2 regions of the Streptomyces sp. NPDC127092 genome follow, and region 2 is predicted to be linked to the other one. Evidence: riboswitches for the same ligand, from Rfam matches in the RefSeq annotation. Region 2 holds a riboswitch; the other holds the start of a gene.
The links. Region 2 has a riboswitch for cyclic di-AMP ahead of ACFWJO_RS31990 (transglycosylase SLT domain-containing protein). Riboswitches for the same ligand answer to the same signal wherever they lie in the genome.

Region 1: another riboswitch for cyclic di-AMP. It lies ahead of ACFWJO_RS00625 (peptidoglycan DD-metalloendopeptidase family protein); the one in region 2 lies ahead of ACFWJO_RS31990 (transglycosylase SLT domain-containing protein).

What each region holds. Positions count from the first base shown of each region.
Region 1 covers NZ_JBHXFE010000001.1:172,929-177,006, reverse strand. The annotation lists gene ACFWJO_RS00640 (helix-turn-helix domain-containing protein) at 56-685, shown strand; gene ACFWJO_RS00635 (DUF6126 family protein) at 704-859, shown strand; gene ACFWJO_RS00630 (tyrosine-protein phosphatase) at 878-1,675, opposite strand; cyclic di-AMP (ydaO/yuaA leader) riboswitch at 2,049-2,201, shown strand; gene ACFWJO_RS00625 (peptidoglycan DD-metalloendopeptidase family protein) at 2,206-3,195, shown strand; gene ACFWJO_RS00620 (SGNH/GDSL hydrolase family protein) at 3,368-4,078, shown strand, end outside.
Region 2 covers NZ_JBHXFE010000051.1:56,414-60,491, forward strand. The annotation lists gene ACFWJO_RS31980 (protein kinase) at 1-438, shown strand, start outside; gene ACFWJO_RS31985 (alpha/beta fold hydrolase) at 667-1,578, shown strand; cyclic di-AMP (ydaO/yuaA leader) riboswitch at 1,889-2,078, shown strand; gene ACFWJO_RS31990 (transglycosylase SLT domain-containing protein) at 2,083-2,946, shown strand; gene ACFWJO_RS31995 (polysaccharide deacetylase family protein) at 3,107-3,904, shown strand.

The DNA of each region.
Region 1 (4,078 bases), on a different contig from region 2:
TTGCCTCTGGGGCAAGAAAGTTGCCCCAGAGGAAAGATCCTGGCGGAATGGAGGCATGGACCACGTCCCCGGGACGCAGTTCCCGGCCTCCGCCTCCTCCGACGTCCTGCCGGACGTCGCCCCCCAGCTGCGCGGACTGCGCCGCCGGCGCGGGCTCACCCTGGAGGCCGCCGCCCAGCGGGCCGGCCTCTCCCCGGCGCACCTCTCGCGCCTGGAGACGGGCAACCGGCAGCCCTCGCTGCCCATGCTGCTCGCGCTCGCCCGCATCTACGGTACGACGGTCTCCGAGCTGCTCGGCGAGGTTCCGCCCGAACGCGACCCGGTGATCCGGGGCGGGAAGGCCGAGGCCGTCGAGGCCGACGGCTGGATCTACCGCCCCGCCGGAGGCGCGGGCCGCGCCATGCAGGCGCTGCGCGTCCACGTGCCGTACGCCACCAGCGCCGACATCGTGCGGGTCCACCCTGGCGAGGAGTGGATCCACGTCCTCGACGGCCGGGTCAGGCTCGCGCTCGGTGACGCCGTGCACGTGCTCGACCCGGGGGACAGCGCGCACTTCGACTCGCTCACCCCGCACCGCATCGGCGCCGCCACCCGCGGCGGCGCCGAGCTGCTGTTCGTCCACACGCTGATGCAGAGTCCCGCCGCCGAGCTGTGCCTCGGCGACGGCACTCCGCACCGCCGCTGACCCTCAGAGAGGATCGACATGTCCGACAAATCCGTACCGGTCACCGGCGAGGAGCGCGGTGGCGGCAAGTTCCCCAAGGGCCTGGTGCTCCGGCTCTTCGCCTACCTGGTCGCCGGCCACCTCTTCGCCGCGTTCCTCTACCTGCTGTTCGCCCTGGGCGCGCAGAACCAGTAGGGGAGCCTCCTCAGGGGGCTACGCGCCGGTGAGCAGCCGCTCGCGCAGCCGCTCGCGGGTCTCCGGGGCGAGCCGCAGGCCCTCCGTCAGGTAGGCGTCGACGGAGCCCCAGGTCTCCTCGATGGCGTCGAAGGCGGCCCGCAGATACTCCACCCGCGCGTCGAAGAGCGGGCTCAGCAGCTCCATCACGTCGGGCGACATCGCGTCCGGAGCGGTGGAGCTGCGCTGCACCTTGTAGCGGCGGTGCGGGGCGTTGGACTTCAGGTAGTCCTCCTCGATCGCCTCGCGCTCCACGCCGACCGCGAGCAGCGAGATCGCGATCGCCAGCCCGGCCCGGTCCTTGCCGGCCGCGCAGTGCATCAGGGCGGGGACGCTGTCCTCGGCCATCGCGTGCAGGATCCGGCTGTGCTCGGCGGTCTTCCCGACGACCATCTTCCGGTACGAATCGGACATCCGGGCGGCGGCCTTGCCGTCGCCGAGCAGCTCGCGCAGCTGGACCACGTCCCCGTTGCGGACCAGCTTCCAGAACTCCTTGCCGTCGGCGGGGTCGCTCAGGGGTATGTTCACGTTCCGCACGCCGGGGAGGTCGACGTCCGGGCCCTCGATGCTCCGGTCCGCCTCGTTGCGGAAGTCGAAGACGGTGTGGAGGTCCAGGGTGGCGAGGAACTCCGCGTCCTCGGTCGTGGCGTGCGCCAGGTGGCCGCTGCGGAAGAGTCGCCCGGGGCGCACGGACAGGCCGTCCACGGTCGGCAGTCCGCCCAGGTCGCGGAAGTTGCGTACGCCGGTGAGCTCGGGCTCGGTCGTCGCTTGCGTCACGGTTGCTCCTGCTCTCGAGATCGGTTCCTGGGGCAATCATCATGGCTGGAACGCTCCGCCCACACCCCATCGGGATGGAATGCGCGATCTGTCCGAATTGACTGATTGGACATAAGGCGCCCTGGTTGCAGGGGAGATGGGCTCCGGGGCGTGAGGAGCGTCATACACGTGACGGACCGTGGCTGATCGTCTTTTTCAAATTCCCTTGGGCAAAGGGAAATCGAAGGGGCGTCATCGACGGAGGGTGACCGGAATTCCGGTCGGAATTCACGCGGCAAACGAATCCGTGGAACCTGTGGCTTGTTCCTGTCGTCTCCGCTCGTCTAGCGTCGCGCTCACTCCGGACGGACCGCCTCATCCTGCCGCCGACCGGAATCCGCACCCACCCGTACACGGCAGGAGCGGGGGACCCAGGTAAGACGCCGATCCCTCCGAAGGACGGCTTGGGGTGAAGCCGCGCGACCACGCGGCCGGACATCTCCAGTCCGAACCCGACAGCTCACCTCGCAGGCGACGGAGAGGAATTCGCCATGCCCGCGAAGGGTAAGCACCGCCGCCCCAAGGCCAACCCGATCACCCGCGGGTTCGTGGCCGCCGGCACCGGAGGCGCCGTCGTCGCCCTCCCGCTGATCGGCGCCACCGGCGCGCACGCCGCCGAGCAGGCCGCCCCCGCCGCTCCGCAGCAGGCCGTCGCCGCCGCTGCCCCCGCCGTCGCGACCCCCGCCAAGGCCCCGGCCAAGGCGAAGACGTACACCGTCGTGCGCGGCGACTACCTGTCGAAGATCGCCACCGAGCACCACCTCGCCGGCGGCTGGCAGAAGCTCTACCGCGACAACCGCCAGGTCGTCGGCGACAACCCCTCGCTGATCCTCCCCGGCATGAAGCTCACCCTCGGCGCCAAGAACACCGCCAAGGCCACGCCCGCTCCCAAGGCCGCCGCGCCGAAGGCCGCCGCCCCCAAGAGCTCCGCCAAGAACGGCGACGACGCGCCCACCCGCGCCTCCCGGGGCAGCGAGCGCGCCTCGGCCCCGGCCGCCGTCTCCTCCTCGGACTCGGCGTCCTCCTCCTCGTCGTCCTCGTCCGCCGGCTCCTCGTCGGCCGGTGCGGCCAGCTCCTCCGGCTGGGTCGCCCCCGTCGGCGGCGGCATCTCCACCCCGTACCGGGCCTCCGGCTCCATGTGGTCCTCCGGCTACCACACCGGTGTCGACTTCATCGCCTCCTCCGGCACCTCCGTCCGCGCGGTCGGCCCCGGCACCGTCTACTCCGCCGGCTGGAGCGGCGCCTACGGCAACGAGGTCGTCATCCAGCACGCCGACGGCACGTACTCCCAGTACGCCCACCTCTCCTCGCTGTCCGTCTCCGCCGGCCAGTCCGTGAGCGGCGGCCAGCAGATCGGCCTCTCCGGCTCGACCGGCAACTCCACCGGCCCGCACCTCCACTTCGAGATCCGCACCGGCCCGAGCTACGGCTCCGACATCGACCCGCTGGCCTACCTGCGCCAGCACGGCGTGGGCATCTGACCTCACGTCAGCACCGGCCTCACCGGACGGCGCCCCGGAGGCCCGGCACACCCGTGCCGGGCCTCCGGCGTATTCCGGCTTGGTGGAATCTTTATCGGTGGCATATGTCACCCACCGTCAACCCCTCCTTACGGTCGCGTAGGTCACATCCCGAGGGGAAAGATGTGCTCCCGTGGCAGACGATTCGAGATCAACAGACAAGAACGCATTCGGGTCGTACGCGGCGATCGGTGACAGCTTCACCGAGGGCGTCGGAGACCCCGGGCCCGACGGGACGTTCGTCGGCTGGGCGGACCGGTTCGCGGTCCTGCTGGCCGACGAACTGCCGGAGCACGAGGACTTCCGGTACGCCAATCTCGCCGTACGGGGGCGCCTTCTCGACCAGATCGTCATGGAGCAGGTCCCGCGGGCGAAGGAACTCGCCCCGGACCTCGTGACCTTCTGCGCGGGCGGAAACGACATCATCCGCCCCGGCACCGACCCGGACGACGTCGCCGAGCGCTTCGAGCGCGCGGTGGCTGACCTCACCTCCGCCGTCGGCACTGTCATGGTGACCACCGGCTTCGACACGCGCGACGTGCCCCTCCTCAAGCACCTGAGGGGCAAGATCGCCACGTACAACGGGCACGTCCGGGCCATCGCCGACCGGTACGGCTGCCCCGTGCTCGACCTGTGGTCGCTGAAGTCCGTCCAGGACCGCCGCGCCTGGGACGAGGACCGGCTGCACCTGTCACCCGAGGGCCACACCCGGGTCGCGCTGCGCGCCGCCCAGGTCCTCGGCAGGCGCGTACCGGCCGACCCGGAGCAGCCGTGGCCGCCGCAGCCGCCGCGCGGCACGCTGGAGGTCCGCAAGGACGACATCCACTGGGCCAGGGAGTACCTG
Region 2 (4,078 bases):
CGCCTGGTCGAGGAGAGCGGATTCCAGGCCGAGGTCCCGGCCGCCTGGTCGGCGGCCCACAGGAACGCCCAGGGCCAGTACCGCTACACCCAGGGCGACCTGGAACTCGTCATCGTCCCGGGCCGCGACACGACGGCGCGCTTCTCCGACAAGCCCATCGTCTATCAGGAGGACCTCGAGCCGGAGCTGGCCCCCTGGCGCGCCTCCAGCTGGTCCAGCGCCAGCGGAATGCGCGTGATCGAGGTCGGTGCGACGCAGTACGCCACCGGTGACTTCACCTGGGCGGACGACCGGGGGCGCGAGCTGTTCGTCCGCAACGCGGCCGTGCTCATCGCGGGCAGCTACCACCTCGTGATCGTCATCGGGCCCGAAAGCCGGCGCGACGAGGTCGGGAAGGTCCATGACCACGTCCTGGGGACGTACCGCAGGGCGACGTGAGCGCCCTGGCTCCCGGGACCGAGCCCCGTGCGTACCGCGTGGTGCAGGAGGCGCCGACCGACGTGATCACGCACGCCCTCGTCGTCCGGGCGGCCGGCGCGCTGACCGGCGAAAGGCCCGCCGTCGCGTTGAGGTACCGTCGACCCGCCCCAACAGCACGCCCTGACCACCCCGTTCGGTTCGTCGCGCGCCACGGGCCGAGCCCAGACACGTCGAGGAGACGCGACCATGACCCGTGCGGACGGACCGCGGCCGGCCCCCGAAGCGATACCGCTCGACCTCCCCGTGGACGGGACGACGCTCCGCGTGCTGCGCTTCGGCACGGGTCCGCGGACCGCGGTCGCCGCCCACGGCATCTCGGCCTCGGGGATGTCCTTCGCGGCCGTCGCCCGGCACCTGCCGGCGGACTGGTCGCTGTACGCGGTCGACCTGCGCGGCCGCGGCGGCAGCTCGACCGCCTCCGGTCCGTACGGCATCGACCGGCACGCCGCCGACCTCGTGACGGCGGCCCGGGCCTGGGGCGACGGCGGGCCCGTGGTCCTGACCGGCCAGTCCATGGGCGCGTACGTGGCGCTGCGCGCCGCCGCCCGGGCGCCCGGCCTCTTCGAGCGCCTCCTGCTGATCGACGGCGGCCTGCCGATCCCGCTGCCCGCCGACGCGGACCCCGACGCGGTGCTGGCGGCCAGCCTGGGACCGGCGCTCGCCCGGCTCTCGATGACGTACGACAGCGACCAGGCCTACGTCGACTTCTTCCGCGCCCACCCGGCGCTCGGGCCGCACTGGAACGCGGACATCGAGTCGTACGTCCGCTACGACCTCACCGGCCCCGAAGGCGCCCGCCGTTCCCGGGCCCAGGAGGCGGCCGTCCGACAGGACGGGCGCGAACTCCTCACCGGCGCCGCGTCGTTCGGCACCGACCTGGCGGGCCTGAAGGTGCCCGCCCTGCTGCTGCACGCGCCGCTCGGGCTGCTCGGCGAGGCCCCCGGCATGCTGCCGCCCGCGCTCGTCGACCACTGGACCGCGCAGGCGCCGAACCTGACCGCCGAGTTCGTGCCGGACTGCAACCACTACACGATCCTCATGGGCGAGCCGGCCCGCCTGGTCGCGGAACGGCTGGTGGCGCCGCACGGCCGCGCCTGACGCACTCCATTGCAGGGCAAAACGGACGATGTCCGGTTATTCCCCTGCAATGCCGGAATGCGGATCTGATTCCACAAGCGGGTATTTCGCTCTCCAGTAAAGGGCCCGGTCGGCGCGCGTGATCTGAATCACGCCGGACCGGGCCCTCCTGCTGCTGGCGGAGCGTCAGGTGCCGTATTGCGGAAAACGGTTGGTGCGGCGACGCGTACCGGGCGGAATGATCCTTTCGTAATTCCTGCTAGATCAATTTTCCGCAAGGAATTCCCGCCTTGTTTTCCGGATTTGTTTTCGCATAGCGTCGCCCCGCAACCGGACGGAAACGCCGAATCCTGCCGCCGTCCGGGCGACCGCACTCACCACACATCCGGCAGGAGCGGGGGACCCAGGTTTGCCGCCGGTCCCGGTCTCCGGGGACGGCTCGGGGTGAAGCCGCGCACGCCGCGGCCGGGCATCTCCTGCCCGAACCCGACAGCTCACCTCGCAGGCGGAGGAGAGGAACCCGCCATGCGTGGACACGGCAAGCACCGCCGCCCCAAGAACGTCCCGCTCACCCGCGGCATCGCCGCCGTGAGCCTCACCGGCAGCGCCGCCCTCGCGCTTCCGCTGGCCGGAGCCACCAGCGCGGCCGCGGCCGCTCCGCAGGGCACGCACTCCGTCGCAGTGGCAAAGCCCGCGGTTTCGGCGGCCCTCCAGTCGGTCACGGCGAACGCCTCGAAGGCGGCCTCCCGGGTCGCGCCGGTGAAGTATTCCGTAGTCGCCGGCGACTCGCTCTCGAAGATCGCCGGGAAGTACGGGGTGAAGGGCGGCTGGAAGAAGCTCTACCGCGACAACCGGAAGGTCGTCGGCAAGGACCCCGGTCTCATCCGGCCCGGCCAGAAGCTCTCCGTCGCCGCCACCCGGACCGCGCCCCGCCCGGCGGCCCCGGCCCCCGCCACCCGCGCCTCCGTCACCACGCGCTCCGCCGCCTCCGCCCCGGCCCCGGCCGTCAAGGCCGCCGCCACCGCCGCCACCAAGGCCGCGTCCGCGAGCACCGCCGGCTACACGTACGCCGACAACCTCGAGGGCTGGATCCGCGAGTCCCTCGACATCATGGCCCGCGAGGGCATCCCCGGCACGTTCGACGGCATCTACCGCAACATCATGCGCGAGTCGTCCGGCAACCCCCGCGCGATCAACAACTGGGACTCGAACGCCCTCGCCGGCACCCCGTCCAAGGGCCTGCTCCAGGTGATCGACCCCACCTTCCAGGCCTACCACGTCGCGGGCACCGCCAACGACCCCTACGACCCCGTGGCCAACATCACGGCCGCCTGCAACTACGCCGCCGCCCGCTACGGCTCGATCGACAACGTCTTCGGCGCGTACTGACCGACCGGTTCACCGCCACGGCACGGCCGGGCAGCCCTCAGGGGCCGCCCGGCCGTGCCGTTCCCCACCGTTCCCGCACGTCGATGAAACCTTCCGGCCGTCTCTTCCGTCCTCCCCTGCGGGAGCCGTTCGGGACGAAGACGCTGGGAGTGGGCACCGCATGGGGCTGAAGGGCAAGTACACCGCACACATAGCCGTGGTGGCTTCGGCGGTCGCGATCGGTCTGGCCTCGTGGGGGGCCGCCGCGCTGACGGACACCGAGGCCGAGGCCCGGGCGGGGGAGCGGCAGGAGCAGCGGGTGCCGGCCGGGGACGCCAAGGGCCCGGCGCAGGTGCCGCCGGTGAAGGTCCCTCAGAGCATCGCGCACGCCGCCGAGGCGGGCGGAACGTCGGTGAACATCACCATCGACGACGGTCCCGACCCGCGGTGGACGCCCCAGGTGCTCGACATCCTCAAGGAGAACGACGTCAAGGCCGTGTTCTGCATGGTCGGTCCGCGGGCGAAGGAGTTCCCCGAACTGGTCAAGCGGGTCGTGGCCGAGGGACACCGGCTCTGCGACCACACCGTGTCCCACGACACCACCATGGACAAGAAGCCCGTCGACTACCAGAAGCAGCAGATCCTCGACGCGAAGCGGATGATCGAGGAGGCGGCCGGCGGAGCGAAGGTGGAGTACTACCGCGCCCCCGGCGGCGCGTTCACCCCGAACAGCCGGCGCATCGCCGCCGAGGCCGGGATGCGGCCGCTCGGCTGGAACGTGGACACCAAGGACTTCGAGCTGCCGGGCACCGGCGCCATCGTCAACACGGTGAAGCAGGAGCTGTCCAACGGACCGACGATCCTCTTCCACGACGGCGGCGGCGACCGCGCCCAGACCGTCGCGGCGCTGAAGCAGGTGCTGCCGTGGCTGAAGGAACAGGGCCACCCGACCAGCTTCCCGGTGCGGACCACGCCCTGAACCGCCGGACACCGCCCGGGCGGGCAGGGTCCGGGCCGGACCCCGCCTGAGGACCGTCCGGCGGACCAGGGCCGGGGGACGCCTCCTAGTGACCTGGTTCGGAGATCCTGTCGCAGTAGCGGCAGATGCGGTCGAGGATCTGGTCGGCGGTCTTGGTCCATGTGAAGGGCCGGG